DNA from 4 places in the Streptosporangium sp. CA-135522 genome. Region 1 is predicted to be linked to each of the others. Evidence: riboswitches for the same ligand, from Rfam matches in the RefSeq annotation. Region 1 holds a riboswitch; each other region holds the start of a gene.
The links. A riboswitch is a leader RNA that binds a small molecule or an ion and turns the genes downstream of it on or off. The one in region 1 is predicted to bind cyclic di-AMP.
Positions count from the first base shown of each region.

Region 1 (4,202 bases):
CGATCGATATCCCACAATTGTCACGTCAGGGTCATGCTCAGCGGATGCTCGACCCGCATTGTGCTGTCCGTACTCCGGCTGCCCCGACGGTGTGCGATCGCGGTCGGGATCATCCTGATACGGCGGCTGTCCGGTGCTCACCGCGTCACCTCACTTCGACTGGCATGTGGCATATGTGAGACTCACATGCTTGCTGCAGCACAAGGTATCGACATAGGTATCAACAGTCATCTTTCCGGTCGATGGCCATCGACGCCACATCATTCGTGATCACGGGCGAGGTGGAGCAGCATCCGGGTGTTTCCCAAGGTGTTCGGCTTGACGTGCTCCAGGTCGAGGAACTCCGCGACGCCCTCGTCATATGAGGCGAGAAGTTCGGCGTATACCTCCGGCGAGACGGGCGTGCCCTGGATCTCCCGGAACCCGTGCCTGGCGAAGAAGCCGACCTCGAAGGTCAGACAGAAGACCCGGCGCAGCCCGAGCTCACCGGCGGTGCGGATGAGCTCGGAGACGATCCGGTGGCCGATGCCCAGCCCGCGGCAGCCGGGATCGACGGCGACGGTGCGGATCTCGGCGAGGTCCTCCCAGAGCACGTGGAGCGCCCCGCAGCCCACGACGACGCCCGCCTGTTCGGCCACCCAGAACTCCTGGATGTCCTCGTACAGGGTGACCGTGGCCTTCTCCAGGAGACGGGGCCCGGCTCCTCCGTAGGTGTCGACGAGCCGCCGGATGGCACGCACGTCCGGAGTCCGGGCGCGGCGCACCGCGACCGCGGCCACGTCCGCCCCGGCTCCCGGCCGGTCCCGCGAATCCCGCTGCGCGTCCACGCCTTCACTCCCGGCTCCCGGTCCCGGCTCCGCGACCCCGGTGTCGCGTACGGCCGGCACGGGGAAATGCTCAGCAACCTGCTCCATGACCGATCAGCGTACGTCCTCGTCGCCGACGGATTACGGCTCATCCTTAACTCGCGACCCGTGCTCACCAGATGACCCTTGGTAGTCCGATCATCACGGTGCGGCGGGAGCGCCGCCGGTCGGGCGAGGCCCGTATTTCACCGGGCCCGAGAGCTGCGAAGACCCTCGCTCCACGAACACGGAAAGTACGTAGAACCAGCGTGATGCACATGTTGATCATGAAGAGGTGTGACCTCTCCGTGACATTTCAGTTGTGAAAGCTCTACCGAGTTTGTGGTTCTGGTTGAGCATGAACCTCCAATTGCACTAATGTCCGTGCTCGATGTCAGCGATGGTAAAAAGCTGACCCGCCGAATCCCCGGACCCGGGGAACCGGGGACCCACCCATTAGTCCCCTGGGGTGAATCCGAGAGGCCACCGGCGTCCTCGGTAGGGCTGCCTCCGGCCCGAACCCGTCAGCTAACCCGGTAGGCGGCCGAGAGAGGAGCCTGTTGGTGAAGCGCACGCGCAACCGTGGGGGTAAGCGCGCGGGTAGACATACCCGTCATCAAGAACACGCATCGCGTGGACTCACCTGCCGGATGGCGGTCATCGGATTGGCCTTCGCCTCTCTGACCCTCGGCACCCCACTGGTCGCGGCCACCGCCGATCCGCAGCCCAACCTCAAAGAGCTCGCCAAGCAGGTCGAGAAGCTGCACACCGAGATCGAGACGCTCACCGAGCAGTACAACGGCGAGCGGGTCAAGCTCAAGCAGGCGCAGCGGGCCGCCGAGAGCGCCAAGAAGACCCTCGCCGTCAGCGAGTCGGAGCTGGCGTCCCGGCGCACCAAGGCCACCCTCCTCGCGCAGAGCACCTACATGTCGGGCGGCCTGGGCTCCGCCCTCGCCTTCACCCAGTCGAGCGATCCCGACTCCTTCCTCGACCAGGCCACCACGAGCTACGCCCTCCAGCAGCAGCAGAGCGAGGAGGTCGCCCAGGTCGCCCGAGCGATCCAGGCCGCCGAACGGGCTCAGGCCAGTGCCAAGGCCCGCACCACCGAGGTCAAGGATCTCCTGAGCGAGCTCGGCACCAAGCGCACCAGGATCGAGCGGCTGATCGGCAAGGTCGAGAGCAACCTGTTCAGCGAGGTGCGCAGCCGGTCCAAGACCACCATCGGCAGCCGAGTGAAGATCAGCGTGCCGATCGTCGGCAGCGGAAAGGCCGCCGAGGCCGCCCGCTGGGCGCTCACCCAGCAGCTGAGGCCGTATGTCTGGGGTGCCGAGGGCCCCAACTCCTTCGACTGCTCCGGCCTGGTCATGTGGGCCTACCAGAAGGTCGGCATCAGCCTGCCGCACTACACCGGCGACCAGTGGACGGCCGGCACCCATGTCTCCAGAGACGAGCTGCGCCCGGGAGACCTGGTCTTCTTCTACAACGACCTGCACCACGTCGGGATCTACATCGGTGCGGGCATGATGGTCCACGCGCCCCAGACCGGTGATGTCATCCACATCACCACGATCGACAACCGGCCCTTCGCCGGCGGTGTGCGGGTCGCGGACTGAGACGAGTCTGAAACGCCGCGGCCCGCTTGCGGTCCGCGGCGGACAGGACCCGGACCGGACGGCCGACGACCGGACGGCGACCGGATCGGGTGGCCGAGGCCAGACGCATGATCCAGGCCACGGCCGAAGGCCGGGCCAGGCGGGCGACCCGGGCCACGACCGAAGGCCGGGCCAAGCGGGCGACCCGGGCCACGACCGAGAATCAGATCAGGCGGGCGGCTCAGGCCAGGCTGAGAATCAGATCAGGCGGCGGCGGGCGGCCCAGGCCACGGCTTCGATCGCCGTGGCGACGCCGATGCGGTCGCAGATCCCACGGAGCCTGCGGCGGACGGTCCGGCCGCTGATGTCGAGCCGACGCCCCACCCGGTCCACGGTGACGCCCTTGGCAAGCTCTGCCAGGAGCACGAGATCTTCGTCACTGAGACCGATCTCGCCCATGCCCAGGAGGCTGTCGTCGCGACGGGAATCCACTTCTGGATATGCCACTACAGTCGCTCCCCCCGCACTGGAACTCAGGCGTGAGTAAGTTGGAATCAATGCCGCCCGTCAGGAACGGTAAACGCCTCGTTCAAAGGTCGTCAAGTTCCCCTCTTCATAGAGATGCCGAGCGCTATTGACATAGCGGTCGCTACGTGAAGTACTCATGATATGTCGGTGCCTTTGCGGTTAAGTCGCAGCCAAGCCAAGGCGCGCACCCGCAGACGCCTGCTGGCCGCGGCGGCGGAAGTCTTCGCAGAACAAGGTTTCGCCGGGGCCTCGGTCGATGAGATCGCCACCAGGGCCGGCCACACGGTCGGCGCCGTCTACTCACATTTCACCGGAAAAGACGAGCTCTTCCTGACGCTCTTCGACGAGCACGCCACCCGCCACCTTGACGGCGTGGAGGAAATCACCCCCGAATGGGAGGAAGACGAGGGCGTTTTTGCCGCTTTCGGCGAGTATCTGACCGAAGTGGCCGATCACCACGCGATGCGGGGCACGCTGGAAATGGAGTTTCTGCGCTATGCGCTGAGCCGGCCGGAATTGACCGACCGCCTGGCCGCCCGCTGGCGGACTTCCCGTACGGCCGTCGCCCGTCTGGTGGATCCGCACTGCGCGGCGCACGATCCGGCCGCCGTGGCCACCGCGATCATCGGGCTCTTCGAAGGACTCGTCACGCAACGCCGCGCCGACCGCGCCGCGGTGCCGTCCGAGCTGTTCGCCGAGGCGCTGCGCTGGCTGACGACGGGCCTGCGCCACACCCCCGGGGCGATCCCTCCGGGCGGCCCGGGAGCGGGCCCGCCGGGAGGCGTGCCGAAGAGTCCGGCGGCGGGCGCGCCGGAAGGCGACACCGGAAGGGCCCTCGGCCGATCCGGTGCCGCCGTGAGAGATCCGGTGCCGCCGCGGGAGAGGGGTCCCGTCCCGGGCGGTCACTCCGGCGGGTTCAGCCTGCTGGCTTGACCAGCGGGAACAGGATCGTCTCGCGAATGTTCTTGCCGGTGAAGGCCATCACGAGGCGGTCCACGCCGACCCCCACGCCACCGGTGGGCGGCATGGCGTACTCCAGGGCGGTCAGGAAGTCCTCGTCGAGCTGCATGGCCTCCGGGTCGCCGCCCGCGGCGAGCAGCGACTGCTCGGTGAGACGGCGGCGCTGCTCGATCGGGTCGCTCAGCTCCGAGTAACCGGTGCCGAGCTCGGTGCCGAACCCGATCAGGTCCCACTTCTCGGTCAGCAGCGGGTTGTCGCGGTGCTGGCGGGCCAGCGG
Region 1 is NZ_CP192026.1:10,031,030-10,035,231, forward strand. Features, by position in the region: gene ACQPYK_RS46995 (RDD family protein) at 1-24, opposite strand, end outside; gene ACQPYK_RS47000 (amino-acid N-acetyltransferase) at 261-914, opposite strand; cyclic di-AMP (ydaO/yuaA leader) riboswitch at 1,253-1,403, shown strand; gene ACQPYK_RS47005 (NlpC/P60 family protein) at 1,496-2,458, shown strand; gene ACQPYK_RS47010 (LuxR C-terminal-related transcriptional regulator) at 2,696-2,896, opposite strand; gene ACQPYK_RS47015 (TetR/AcrR family transcriptional regulator) at 3,113-3,898, shown strand; gene lysX (bifunctional lysylphosphatidylglycerol synthetase/lysine--tRNA ligase LysX) at 3,882-4,202, opposite strand, start outside.

Region 2 (4,202 bases), 3.9 Mb from region 1:
GGCCGTACGCGCCGAGGTCGGTGAAGAACTGCGGACGCGCCTTCATGAGACCCATCGCGCCTTCGTCCAGGGCGATGATGTCGGCCGCGCCGCTTCCGGCCTGCAGACGCTGCAGCAGCTGGGGCAGGTAGACGTCCTCGAAGCGGTCGGTGAGGTTCTGGTACTTCACCTGGATGTTCGGATGCGCGGCGTTCCACGTCTCCACGGCCTTGTCATAGCCGAAGTTCTCGCCACCGCCGAAGGTGTGCACGGTGATGGTCACCGGCTCGGCGGCCGGCGCGGAGGAGCCGCCGCCGGTCGCCGGCTTGGCGGGTTCACTCGAACCGCAGGAAGTGATCGCCAGGGCGGTGGCCGCCATCACCGCGACCGCGGCGAGCTTGCCATGCCGCTTGTTGTTCAACATTCCGGACCCCTCTCAGGTGGTCGCCCGAATCGATGGGAGGTGGCGTCGCGGATCGGTCCCCGACAAACGCGTCCGCGACGGGTTGTCCCTCAACGTGTTTTGGGAGCGCTCCCACGAAGAGTGGACGATAGGCATCCGGGACGTCAATATGCCGAAACTCAACCGTTACATCCCACCCTTTATGTGGGGACGAATAGTTATATAAGTCGACAAATCACCCAGAGGTGTGTTTGGGAGCGCTCCCATCGCAGGGGGATGCAACCGGACATTCCTTACGGCGAGGTCGTCGTTCGAGTGGACCGGGCACCGCGAAGGGCCGGCGAGCCGTGGGGGCGGGGTGCCGAGAGGCCGCGGGGGCACGGGGAGGGGGCCTGCCGGGGAGGACCGTGAGACGCGGCCGGGTGAGGACCGTGAGACGCGACTGGGGGAGGGAGGCGAGAGCGCGAGCAGGGGGCGGACGCCGAAAGGGCCCGGCTCTGATGAGCCGGGCCCTTTTTCGTGCTCCGTGCCGAGGGGGCGGCCGGTGCGTGCCGATGGATCGGCGGTGCGTGCCGAGGGGGCGGCCGGTGCGCGCCGATGGATCGGCGGTGTTGCGCGCCGGTGGATCAGCCGGCGTAGACCGGGTAGCCGTAGCCGACGACCTGGGACTTGGGCCGGACGCGCTGCTCGACCCGGCCGTTGCCGGTGTTGCCCTCGATCGTGCTGATCGTGCCGTCGCCGTTGTCCTTCTTCACGAAGCCGACGTGGTCGATCCCGCTGATGCTCTTGCCACCGTTCCAGTCGAAGTAGACGACGGCGCCGGGCTTGGCGGCGTTGCCCCAGTGGTCGTTGTTCTTGAACCACCGGGCGTGGGCGACGGTGTAGGCGTCCCAGCCCATGGTGGGACGGATGCCGGCCTGCTCGCCGACCCAGGAGACGAACATCGCGCACCAGGGGGCGTTGGCGTAGGCCCGCACGTTGCCGCCGTCACGGGCGACGGTCTCCCGGGCGCGGGGGGAGGAGACGTACCAGGACTGGAACTTCGTCCCGCCGCCCTGGGCGTTCTCGGAGACGCCGACCTGCTTGGCGGCGATGCGCAGGACCTGCGCGGCCGTGACCTTGGGCAGGCGCGCGGCCTTGGCCTGGAGAGGGGTCTCGGTGGTCTTGGAGATCTCCACCTGGGGGATGGCGACGGGGAGCTGTCCCGGAGTGTCCGCCAGGGCGGCGGGGACTGCGGCGATGCTGCCACCCAGGGCGATGGAAGCGCCCAGAACGATGCGGGTCAGGTGACGGGTCTTGGGGGTGAGGCGGTTCTTGGCCATGCGGGGGTGTGACTCCTTGCTTCGCTTCTCATTCCGCCTACCGGGTTAGCTGACGGGTTCGGGCTGGGAAGTGCCCTACGGCGCGCAAAGGCGCCGATTCACCCCAAGAACGTGGTTCCCCGGTTCCGCGACTCGCGGATTCGGCGGCCGTGCTCACCGGGCGGAGTGATCCACTCCGATGCGACACGGTCGGGCAATGTGTTGGTAACGCGTAGACCTGCAAAGACCTAGGCGTTCACCAGGAATGACTAGAAGCTACGTGAAACGGACAAACGATTACAAGTGGGACACATTGCCTTGGCTTGGGAATGCGTCCGAATCGAGGGGGAAGACTTGGTCTTTCCCAAGATCACTCCGCTCGCTCCCGGCGTCCGGGAGGAGACCGGAAACGCCGAGGCGCACGGCCTTTCCGCGAGGAGACGAGGGAAAAGTGCGCCGCCCGACTCCCTCCTCGTCCCCCGGTGTTCGTCATCAACGTAGATCTTTTCCCCAAGAGGGGTTTTACCTGCGAAAACGCTCGCTTCGATCAGTGTTTCGTCGCGGACCAGGCATGGATCAGCGGCAGCAGCACCCGGTCGACCGTCTCCTCGGCGAAGGCCTCGTCGAGCGGCTTTCCGAGGATGAGCAGCCGATGCCAGACCAGGGCCTCGGTGACCCTCCTGATCTCGCCGGGCTCGATCCTTTCCGGTAGTTCGCCCCGCTCGCGGGCGCGGTCGAGCAGCGGGGTGGTGCCGGTGATGTCGGGGCGGGGCACGTGCTCGCGCAGGGCGGCCGCCAGGTCGGGCGTGGTGAGCAGTGCGGGCAGCAGCCCGAAGACGAGGCTGTGCCTTTGCTCCAGGGTCCGGCAGAACCCGGCCACCACCGCCGTCAGGTCGCCGCGCATCGACCCGGTGTCGGGCGGCGGCGCGACGTCGATCTCCAGATGGTTGCAGACCAGGTCGACGACCAGCGCTTCCTTGCCCGGCCAGCGGCGGTAGATCGTGGCCTTGCTCGCGCTGGCGCGCTTGGCGATCTGGTCGACGGACATGCGGTCGAACCCGACTTCGGAGAGCAGTTCCATGGTCGCGTCGAGAATCGCCCGCTCCCGGCTGGGATCGAGACGCAAGGTGCCTCCGATGGGCTACGAGTGCCGTGTGATCGTCTTGAATCGTACGCCCGTGAGCTCCTCCGAGGTCTCCCACAGCCGCCGGGCCACATCCTCCTCCAGTGCCTTGGGGGAAGGGGTCAGCGTCTTCGGGCCCGGACCGATGAACTGGCCGCCGGTCACCTCGGTGGAGGTGGCGGCGTAGAGGGAGGGGATCGCGCCCTTGAGCGGAGGCTGCAGCGCCAAACGCATGAGGGCGTTGACCGGCCTGGTGAGCACGCCCAGCTTCATGATGCCGGTGGCCGTCGCACCGGGATGAGTGGCCACGCTGAGCAGCCGCCCCTCCGCTCTGCGCTGCAGCTCCAGCGTGAACAGCAGGTTGGCGAGCTTCGACCTGCCGTAGGCCGAGAACCGCCCGTAGCGGCGTTCGAGGCCCAGGTCGCCGAAGTCGATCCGGCCCAGGCCGTGCGCGTCGCTGGAGACCGTGACCACCCGGGCGCTCGGCCGGGCGAGCAGGTGCGGCAGCAGCAGCCCGGTCAGGGCGAAGTGACCCAGGTGGTTGGTGCCGAACTGCATCTCGAACCCGTCGGCGGTGGTCCGCCGAGGGATCATGCCGACTCCCGCGTTGTTGACCAGTATGTCGAGGGGCCCGTCGAAGGCGGAGGCGAACGCCCGCACCGAGCTCAGATCGGCCAGGTCCAGCCGTCTCCACTCGATTCGCGCGTCCGCGACCCGCAGGCGGATCGCGGACGTCGCCGCCTCTCCCCTGGCCCGATCCCGTGTGGCCACGATGACCCGCGCACCGTGCCCGGCCAGGTGCAGCGCGGTCGGGAGTCCGATGCCGCCACCGGCGCCGGTGACCACCGCGGTGGTGCCGGTCAGGTCGGGGATGTCGTCCGGGGTCCACATGGCTCGCTCCTCTGAGGCGTGAGGCAAGGTGTACGAAACCGTTCCGTACACCACGGTAGATCGTCCTGGATCAGATGCGCAAGTGGGCGTATTCGGGTGTTCACCCACAGTTCCCGGGCGTGTAAGACATCCCGGTTACGGTGAGGCAGTCGTGAACGGGTCATCGCCCGGCGTGGAGCACGGTCGAGACCACGCGCGGGAGCAGGGTTCGGCCGTTGCCTGGGTGGAGTCCCCGCTGCAGATGCTCTGCGCCGTGGAAGCCCACCACGCCGGGCTGCTCGGCCCACGTGCCCGAGTGGTGCCCCGAGCGGGCCTGCGTCCGCTCCTGATCACCCGCCGTGAGATCTCCCGGCTCGGCCCGCCCGGCGGGCTGGAGCTGGCCGCTCCCGAGCCTGAGATGCCCAGGCCCCGCCGGGGCACGACCTGGGCGGTCGGCGACGCCTTCTCCGGCAAGGTGCAGTTCGGCTGGCTGACCGCCCTGCCGGGCCGCATCGTGATCGTCGAC
Region 2 is NZ_CP192026.1:3,662,143-3,666,344, forward strand. Features, by position in the region: gene ACQPYK_RS17255 (ABC transporter substrate-binding protein) at 1-403, opposite strand, end outside; gene ACQPYK_RS17260 (CHAP domain-containing protein) at 1,009-1,704, opposite strand; cyclic di-AMP (ydaO/yuaA leader) riboswitch at 1,725-1,860, opposite strand; gene ACQPYK_RS17265 (TetR/AcrR family transcriptional regulator) at 2,231-2,809, opposite strand; gene ACQPYK_RS17270 (oxidoreductase) at 2,825-3,697, opposite strand; gene ACQPYK_RS17275 (hypothetical protein) at 3,849-4,202, shown strand, end outside.
Region 2: it holds a riboswitch for cyclic di-AMP, as region 1 does, so the genes downstream of both, ACQPYK_RS17260 (CHAP domain-containing protein) here and ACQPYK_RS47005 (NlpC/P60 family protein) in region 1, are expected to answer to the same signal.

Region 3 (4,202 bases), 1.3 Mb from region 1:
CGGGCACAGCTGCTTGACCTTGGCTTCGAAGAGGGGCCGGTCGAACGCCTCGTAGCGGGTGGTCTTCGACTCGGGGAGGAAGAGCGCGATCGTGGCCGCGTTCTCGCCCTCCTTGGCCTGGGGAGTGGTGGTAGCGGTCGAGCCGCCGCCGCAGGCGGCCGTCGCGAGCGCCACCGCCGTCAGCGGAATGGCCAGCCATCCTCGGTGCATCGCACATCGTCCTTTCGCGTACCGCCCCGAACGTGATTGGTAAGAAAGGTAGTTTACTATCAAGAGCGTTGGCTAGCCTTTTCGCAGGATCATCGGGATCACAAGAGGAGAGTGAAGGTGCGAGGCCAGCTCGGCAATCCACGGCTGCTGCGGGTGATGAACGAGCGGCGTCTTCTCGACCAGCTCCTCGAACACGGTCCGGCCTCGCGCGCCGACCTGGCCAAGGTCACCGGCCTGTCCAAACCCACCGTGTCGGCGGCGTTGGCCGGTCTGGAGGAAGACGGGCTGGTCCATCTGGTCGGCGAGGTCTCCGGCCGTCCGGGCCCGGTGACCTCGCTCTACGACATGAACGCCAGTGCCGTGCACGTCGCGGGCGTCGACATCGGCCGAGACTGGATCCGGGTGGCGGTGGCCGACCTCCGGGGCCGCTTCGTCGGCCGCCGTGACGGCCGCAACGACGCGCGAAGCGAGGACGACCTGGTCGCGCGGGTCCGGGACCTGGCCCAGGCGGCGGTGGCCGAGGCCGATCTCGAATGGGCTTCGGTCGCCTACGCGGTGGTCGGCAGCCCCGGCGTCTACGATCCCGACGCCGGTCGGCTGGACCTCGCCGCGAACCTGCCCGGCTGGGGCAGTCCCGGCCTGCTCGACCGGCTGCGTGCCGCGCTGGAGACGGACCTGGCGATAGAGAACGACATCAACCTGGCCGCCCTCGGCGAGCACGCCTACGGGGAGGGCAAGGAGAAGTCCCACTTCGCGCTGGTGTCCGTCGGCACCGGCGTCGGCATGGGCATCGTCATCAACGGCGAGCTCTACTCCGGGGCGCGCGGCGCCGCGGGAGAGGTCTCCTACCTGCCCGCGGCCGAGGATCTCGCCCCCGACCAGGAGACGCTGGAGCACGGGCTCACCGAGACCGTGGCCGGCGCGCTCGGCGTGGTGCGCGAGGCTCGGGCGGCGGGGCTCCGGCTGGCGACCGCCAAGGAGGTGTTCGCCGCGGCGGCGGCCGGGGACCCGGTCGCACTGGCCGTCGTCGAGGCCGAGGGGCGCCGGATCGGCGGGCTGGTCGTCGCGGTGGCCGCGGTCCTGGATCCGGAGGTGGTCGTGCTGACCGGTGGCGTCGGTCGCAATCTCGACCTGCTCGGCGACTCGATCGCCGGCCGGATCGCCGAGCTCGGACCGCTACGTCCCACCGTGGTGGCGAGCACCCTGGGCGACAGCGGGGTCCTGCTCGGCGCCGTCGCCCGTGCGCTGGCCCGTGCCTGGGACGTCATCTTCGCCGCACGCCAGGCCTGAACAGCGCGGGCGCGGACGGCCCCGAACGGGCGGCACTGAAGGGGGCGGCACTGATGGCGACCCCGAATGGGGCGCGAGGCGGGGCGCCGCGGGCGGGCGGACCCGCGGCGCCCCGCTGCTCAGGGGGCCTCAGGCGGTGGCCTGAAGCATCGGGGGAGCGGGTTCGGCCGCGACCTTGGCCCGCTGGACGGTGAGCTTGACGCCTGAACGGTCGGGGCGGACGGCGCCGGCGAAACTGCTGCGGCGCCAGGCGTCGAGCTTCTCCTCCTTGACCACGTCGCCGGTCTGCGGGGCGTGGACCATGTAGCCCGGTCTGGTGATCATGCCGACGTGGCCGAGACTGTGGAAGAAGACCAGGTCGCCGGGCTGGAGGTTCTTCCAGGGGACCTTCTTGGAGAAGGCTGCGTACTGGTCGTTGGTGACGCGGGGCAGGTGGATCCCGGCGGCGCCGTAGGCGCGGAGCATCAGGCCGGAGCAGTCGAAGCCGCCCTTGCCGGTGCCACCCCAGACGTAGGGCGTGCCGCGCTGGGCCATGGCCCACTTCACGGCCTTCTTCCAGGCGGGCAGGGGGGTCCGCTTGGCGATGATCTCCTTGAGCTTGGGACCGGTGAGCGTCACGATCTTGGGGGCGGGCGCGGGAACGGCATCGGGCGCGGAAGCGGGGGCGGGTGCGGGAACGGCATCGGGCGCGGAAGCGGGAACGGCATCGGGCGCCGGCGTGGAAACGGGGGCCGGAGCGGGAGCGTCGGCCAGGACGGCGGTCGAAGCGACGGCCGGCGTCGCGAACACGGCGGTGCCGGCGACGATCAGGGACAGGACGCGGGGGGAAAGTTTGCCGGACAGGATGGTTCCTTCCATAGGGCCGGCCGGGTTAGCTGTCGGGCTCGGGCGTGGAGGCCGCCCTACGGCGCGAGAAGCGCTGATTCGCCCCAAGGGATCCCGTGTAGGCGGCTCAGGACACGGCTTCGCCGGGCGAAGCGAGATGTCCTGGGCGGCCGTGGATCCCGGAAGTGGTTCCCCGGCTCCGCGCAGGCCGAAAGAGGGGACGACCTGGGCGGATTAGGCATCGGTTCGAATGCAGAGGACCATAACGAAAGTTCATTAAAGGGTCAATACGTCGCAAAAACGGACAAAACGATCAGAGGGTCCGAGTGAGGGGAAAGTGTCCGTCAGATGAGATGGGTGTTCGATTACCGAGACGGGCCGGTAAGGTGCCTGCATGGATTCGCGCAACATTCGCCTGGCAGTCATCCCCGGGGACGGGATCGGAGTCGAGGTCGTCGCCGAGGGCCTGAAGGTGCTCGAAGCGGTCGGCACGAAGGTGGAGACCACCACCTACGACCTCGGCGCCAAGCGCTACCACCAGACCGGTGAGGTCCTCTCCGACACGGCCCTTGACGAGCTGCGCGGATATGACGCGATCCTGCTCGGCGCGATCGGCGACCCCAGCGTTCCGCCGGGCATCCTGGAGCGCGACCTGCTGCTCAAGCTCCGCTTCGAGCTCGACCACTACGTCAACCTGCGCCCGGTCAGGCTCTTCCCCGGCGTCGAGACCCCGCTGGGCAAGGCCCGTCCCGAAGACATCGACATGGTCGTCGTCCGCGAGGGCACCGAGAGCCTCTACGCGGGCGCGGGCGGCGTGCTGCGCCGCGGCACCCCGCACGAGATCGCCACCCAGGAGTCGCTGAACACCGCCTTCGGCGTCGAGCGCGTCGTCCGCTACGCCTTCGACAAGGCGCTCGGCCGAGCCCGCAAGAAGCTGACGCTGGTCCACAAGACCAACGTGCTCACCTACGCCGGCGACCTCTGGGCCCGCACGTTCGATCGGGTCAGCCTGGAATATCCCGACGTCCAGACCGACTACTGCCACATCGACGCCGCCTCGATGTTCTTCGTCAGCCAGCCGGAGCGGTTCGACGTGATCGTCACCGACAACCTCTTCGGTGACATCCTCACCGACATCGGCGCCGCCGTCGCCGGTGGCATCGGCCTGGCGGCCAGTGGCAACATCAACCCCGACCGCACCGCGCCGAGCATGTTCGAGCCGGTCCACGGCAGTGCCCCCGACATCGCGGGCCAGGGCAAGGCCGACCCGACCGCGACGATCCTGTCGGTCGCCATGCTCCTGGACCACCTCGGCCTGTCCGCCGAGGCCGCCCGGGTCGAGCAGGCCGTCGCCGACGACCTGCTCGAGCGGCAGACCGGCTGGACCAGCCGCACCACCCACGAGATCGGTGACGACATCACCGCCCGAGTAGCCGGCTGACGAAGCCGCCTTCCCCCACCTCAGACGCGCCCGGCGGCTCACGTGAGCCGCCGGGCGCGTCTTCTTTTATCCCGGCACTGCCGGTTTCCGACATAGATGCAGTAGTTTCCCGTTACCTGGTCCATCGCAGAATGGACTCAGGTGCAGACCGCCACAAAGAGAAGGATCTCCGTCATGACCACCGCTCAGAAGCTCAGCTTCGACGTGCAGCTCTCCGACCACGCTCGCACCGCAGCCGAGCGTGAGCAGGTACTGGAGAGTCCCGGATTCGGACAGACCTTCACCGATCACATGATCTCGATCGACTACACTGAGGGGGAGGGCTGGCACGACGCGCGGCTCACGCCGTACGGCCCGCTGAGCCTGGACCCGGCCACCTCGGTCTTCCACTACGCCCAGGAGCTCTTCGAGGGGCTGAAGGCCTACCGTCAGGAGA
Region 3 is NZ_CP192026.1:8,694,396-8,698,597, reverse strand. Features, by position in the region: gene ACQPYK_RS41010 (sugar ABC transporter substrate-binding protein) at 1-210, opposite strand, end outside; gene ACQPYK_RS41005 (ROK family protein) at 328-1,500, shown strand; gene ACQPYK_RS41000 (C40 family peptidase) at 1,630-2,358, opposite strand; cyclic di-AMP (ydaO/yuaA leader) riboswitch at 2,346-2,576, opposite strand; gene ACQPYK_RS40995 (3-isopropylmalate dehydrogenase) at 2,720-3,766, shown strand; gene ACQPYK_RS40990 (branched-chain amino acid aminotransferase) at 3,941-4,202, shown strand, end outside.
Region 3: it holds a riboswitch for cyclic di-AMP, as region 1 does, so the genes downstream of both, ACQPYK_RS41000 (C40 family peptidase) here and ACQPYK_RS47005 (NlpC/P60 family protein) in region 1, are expected to answer to the same signal.

Region 4 (4,202 bases), 2.0 Mb from region 1:
ACTGTCGGGTGAGATCTCGGCGAACCCGATGATCCGGTTGTTGGATCGGGCCACGTACAGGCCGTCGCTGCCGGCGTCGGCCTTTCTGCTCCATTCGAGGATCTTGCGGGGCGTGAGGTCGTGTCTGACGAACTCGGAGAGAGCGCTGACGTCCATCCCCGGGACCTCGGCGTAGGTGGACTGAAAAGAGGATCGGTGGGCCTGGAGGATGCCCACTCCGTCGCCCGGCCTTGCCCGGTCTATCCGCACCGAGGGCCAGGCGACGTTACCGGTGGTCGTGCTCGGGTGGCGCAGGAACCTCTCGGCGGCGCCGAAGATGCCCCTGCCGGGCCTGACGGGAATCCTAGACATCGGCGACGACCCCGTTGAGCGCGATGCCGCGGATCGGGCCGCTCGCCTTCGCCGCCACGCAGGCGACCGGCGGCGAGATGAGCGGCGGATCCGTCCGACGCGTGGCCGGCTCCCGCGGGGCCGGCCGCGCCGACGCCACGAGACGAGGCGGGCGGGCGCGTTGTGACGAGTCCGATCGGACGAACCGTGATCTTGCCATACGCCATGCCCGTTCTTGATCGTTCTGTCGGTGAGAAGACAGGTTCGCACGAACTGCCCGTGGCGTACAACTGATCACAGCAGCGCCGGAAACGAGGCCGGGGCACGGGGGAAGGGGCGGGTCAGAACATCGAGATGTGGACGTGGTCGAAGTGGTTGGCGGTGACGCCGCCGCGGTCGGACATGGCGCGCCAGCCGGTGCCGGAGTTGATGCGCTGGCGCCAGATCACGTACTTGACGCCTAGGTTGGCCCTGTTCTTGAGAGCCCAGGCGGCGATCTCCTCGCCGAGCTTGACGTGGTCCGCCGAGGGTGTCGAGCCGCCGGTGCTCATCATGAAGTCGCAGGCGCGGCCGAGCGGGTGTTCGCCGCCGTCGTTCTCGGAGCGGTAGCAACCGATCTCGTACGGCAGGGCGAAGCGCTTCTCGATCGCCTCGCGCATGATCCGGGTGCGGTCGGTGATGTTGTCGGCGCCTGCGGGGAGCTGGGGCGCCCAGCTGCCGTCGGAGCGTCGGCCGGAGCCCGTGGGGGCGAGCGCGTCGAGCTTCTCCTCGATGGCGTCGATCACCTTCTCGGCGTCTTCGCGCTGGGCCTCCACCACCCCGGCCTCCTCGCCGATCTGCTCGGTGAGCAGGGCCGCCTTCTCCGCCGCCTGCTTCTTCAGATCGCGGCTTTGGGCGAAGACCTGTAGCTGGCTGCTCTGCTGGGCGGTGAGCTGCTCCATGATCGCGGCGCCGCCCATGTTGGTGGAGAACAGCATCGAGGGCAGGGTGGTGAAATCGCTCTGGTAGCGGAGCCGGGCGATGGAGTCGACCTGCTTTTCGGCTTCGGTGTAGGCCTCCTCGGCCTTGCGCAGGTCCGCCCGGGCGGCCGTCTCGGCGGCCTGGGCCTTCTTGAGGGACGCGCGCTTGGCCGCGTAGGCCTCGATGAGCCCGTCGACCTTCTTGTTCAGCTTGGCCAGTTCTGCGCGGAGCCGGGACTCGTCCGGCTTGGGGGTCGCGTTACCCACGGTCGCCGTGCCGAAGGTGAACGCAAGGACCGAAACCATGGAAACGGCCAAAGCCGTATGGCGACGGAACGCGGGGGACAGAGCCGCCACGACTCTCCTCTCCTACCGCCTACCGGGTTAGCTGACGGGTTCGGGCTGGAGGAAGCCCTTCCACCGAAGTGGTTCACCCCAAATGCGATGGGTCCCCGGCTCCCGGGCGATGCGCCCGGAATTAGGCATATCGGACATTAGGTCCGATGTGTGAGGATGGTAGTGGTAAACCCTGAGTAACGCGACCCCAATCTGATGCTAATCAGTGATCAGTTTGTGACAACAGATCGCAAAAGATGTGCCGTCTCCTCGGGGAGGACGTCGTTCACGAACGCCCCCATGCCCGACTCCGATCCGGCGAGATATTTCAGCTTGCCCGGCGCCCGGCGGACACTGAACAGCTCCAGGTGTGCGTAGGAAAGGTCGCGACCGGCGTTCACCGGCGCCTGATGCCAGCCCGCGACGTACGGCATGGCCACGCCGAACAGGCCGTCCAGCCGGCGGAGCACGTCCGTGTAGAGCGGTCCGAACGCCGCGCGCTCGGCGGCCTCCAGTCCGCCCAGGTCGGGGACCTGGCGGTGGGGGTAGATGTGGATCTCCACCGGCCAGCGTGCCGCGGCGGGGACGAAGGCCGTCCAGTGCTCGTTGGAGGCGATCACGCGGACCCCCGCCTCGCGCTCGGCGGCGAGCACGTCGGCGAACAGGTTGCGGCCCGTTCGTTCCCGGTGCCGTTCGGCCGCGCCGAGAGACAGCTTGGTGCGCGGGGTCACGTAGGGGTAGGCGTAGATCTGGCCGTGCGGGTGGGTCAGCGTGATGCCGATCTCCGCTCCCCGGTTCTCGAAACAGAACACCTGCTCCACACCGGGCATCGCCGACAGCTCCGCCGTACGGTCGATCCAGGCCTCCATGACCAGCTCGACCTGGTCGGCGGAGAGCTCGGAGAAGGAGGAGTCGTGGTCGGAGGTGAAGCAGACCACCTCGCACCGGCCGATCCCCGGGCGGACCTCGCTCAGCCCGCCGACCTGGGAGTATTCGCCCAGCTGAGCGGAGAAGGACGGGAAGCGGTTTTCGAAGACGACGACGTCGTAGGCCGGTGAGGGGATCTCGGTCGAGTGGCCGGGGGTCGACGGGCATAGCGGGCACTCGCTGGCCGGGGGGAGGAAGGTGCGGCCCTGGCGGTGGCCGGCCACCGCGATCCACTCCTCGGTCAGCGGGTCGTAGCGCAGCTCGGAGGCCGCGGGGCGGGGCGGCAGCTCGCGCTCGTCGATCGTGCTGCGGTCGGCGTCGTCACGCCGGTCGAAGTAGAGCAGCTCGCGGCCGTCGGCCAGGTGGGTGATCGTGCGTTTCATCGGCTCAGCGCCTCGCTCTCCGGCTGCGGCTCGGTGATGATCAGCTCGCCCACCTGTGCGGTGAGCTCGTCGCGGGCCTCGTCCGACAGGCCGGAGTCGGTGATCACGACGTGGGCCTGGGCCAGCTCGGCGATCGTGCTGATCCCCACCGTCCCCCACTTGGTGTGGTCGGCGGGCACCACGAGGCGGTGCGCGGAGGCGACCAGCTCGCGGTCGGTCTCCGCCTCCAGCAGGTTCGGCGTGGTGAACCCGGCGCGGGCGTTCATCCCGTGCACGCCGAGGAACAGGGTGTCCACGTGGAGCCTGCGGATCGCCGCCACGGCCACCGGGCCGACCAGCGCGTCCGAGGGAGTGCGGACGCCGCCGGTCAGCACGACGGTGCGGTCCGTGCGGGGAGAACGGTGAAAGACGTCGGCGATCCGGATCGAGTTGGTGATCACGGTCAGGTCGGGCACGTCGATCACGAAGTGGGCCAGCGTCCAGGTCGTCGTCCCGGCGGACAGGGCGATCGCCGTGCCGGGCCGGACGAGCGCCGCGGCGTGCTGGGCGATCGCCTCCTTCTCCGCCTGCTGACGCATCGACTTGGCGGCGAATCCGGGCTCCTCCGTCGAGCCGGGTCCGGCGGCGGTGGCCCCGCCGTGCACCTTTTCCACCAGCCCGCGCTCGGCGAGCACCTCCAGATCCCTGCGAATCGTCATGTCGGATACGCCGAGCTCACGTACGAGGTCGGCGACCCTGACCCCACCACTGCTGCGCACCCGCTCCAAAATCGCCTGCTGCCGTTGTTGGGCGAGCATTGATCCACTCCTTAATCAAACAGATTCCACCAAATTATCACAGAGAGGCCAGGTGATCGGTGTTGAATCCTGGTGAATAGTCGCTCACAGGCGCTCAAGCTCGGCATGGATGTTCGCCCTGGCCGGAGCCTCCAGGTCGGCGATGCGGAAGATCACCGGTAGGTCGAGCAGCGAGCGGAGTACGGCCTCCCGGCCGCGCCGGAAGGCGTCGTCCGGCACGAAGGAGTACTCCTGGCGCACGGCCGCCGCGTAGGCCGCGTAGACCTCGGGCGGAGCGGCCAGGATCGCCAGGTCGGCGTCGCAGAGTACGGCGCCGTCCGCGTCGTCGGGCGCGGGGTCGTGTGTGAGGGTGAGCCTGACCAGCCGGGCCACGGTGGCCACCGCGTCGGCGGACAGCCCCATCTCGGGCAGCGCGCGCTCGGCCAGCCGGGCGCTGCGCTCCTCGTTGTCGCCGCGCCGCGGGTCGTAGA
Region 4 is NZ_CP192026.1:7,991,954-7,996,155, reverse strand. Features, by position in the region: gene ACQPYK_RS37725 (GNAT family N-acetyltransferase) at 1-351, opposite strand, end outside; gene ACQPYK_RS37720 (coiled-coil domain-containing protein) at 672-1,595, opposite strand; cyclic di-AMP (ydaO/yuaA leader) riboswitch at 1,649-1,784, opposite strand; gene galT (galactose-1-phosphate uridylyltransferase) at 1,856-2,935, opposite strand; gene ACQPYK_RS37710 (DeoR/GlpR family DNA-binding transcription regulator) at 2,932-3,732, opposite strand; gene ACQPYK_RS37705 (HD domain-containing protein) at 3,817-4,202, opposite strand, start outside.
Region 4: it holds a riboswitch for cyclic di-AMP, as region 1 does, so the genes downstream of both, ACQPYK_RS37720 (coiled-coil domain-containing protein) here and ACQPYK_RS47005 (NlpC/P60 family protein) in region 1, are expected to answer to the same signal.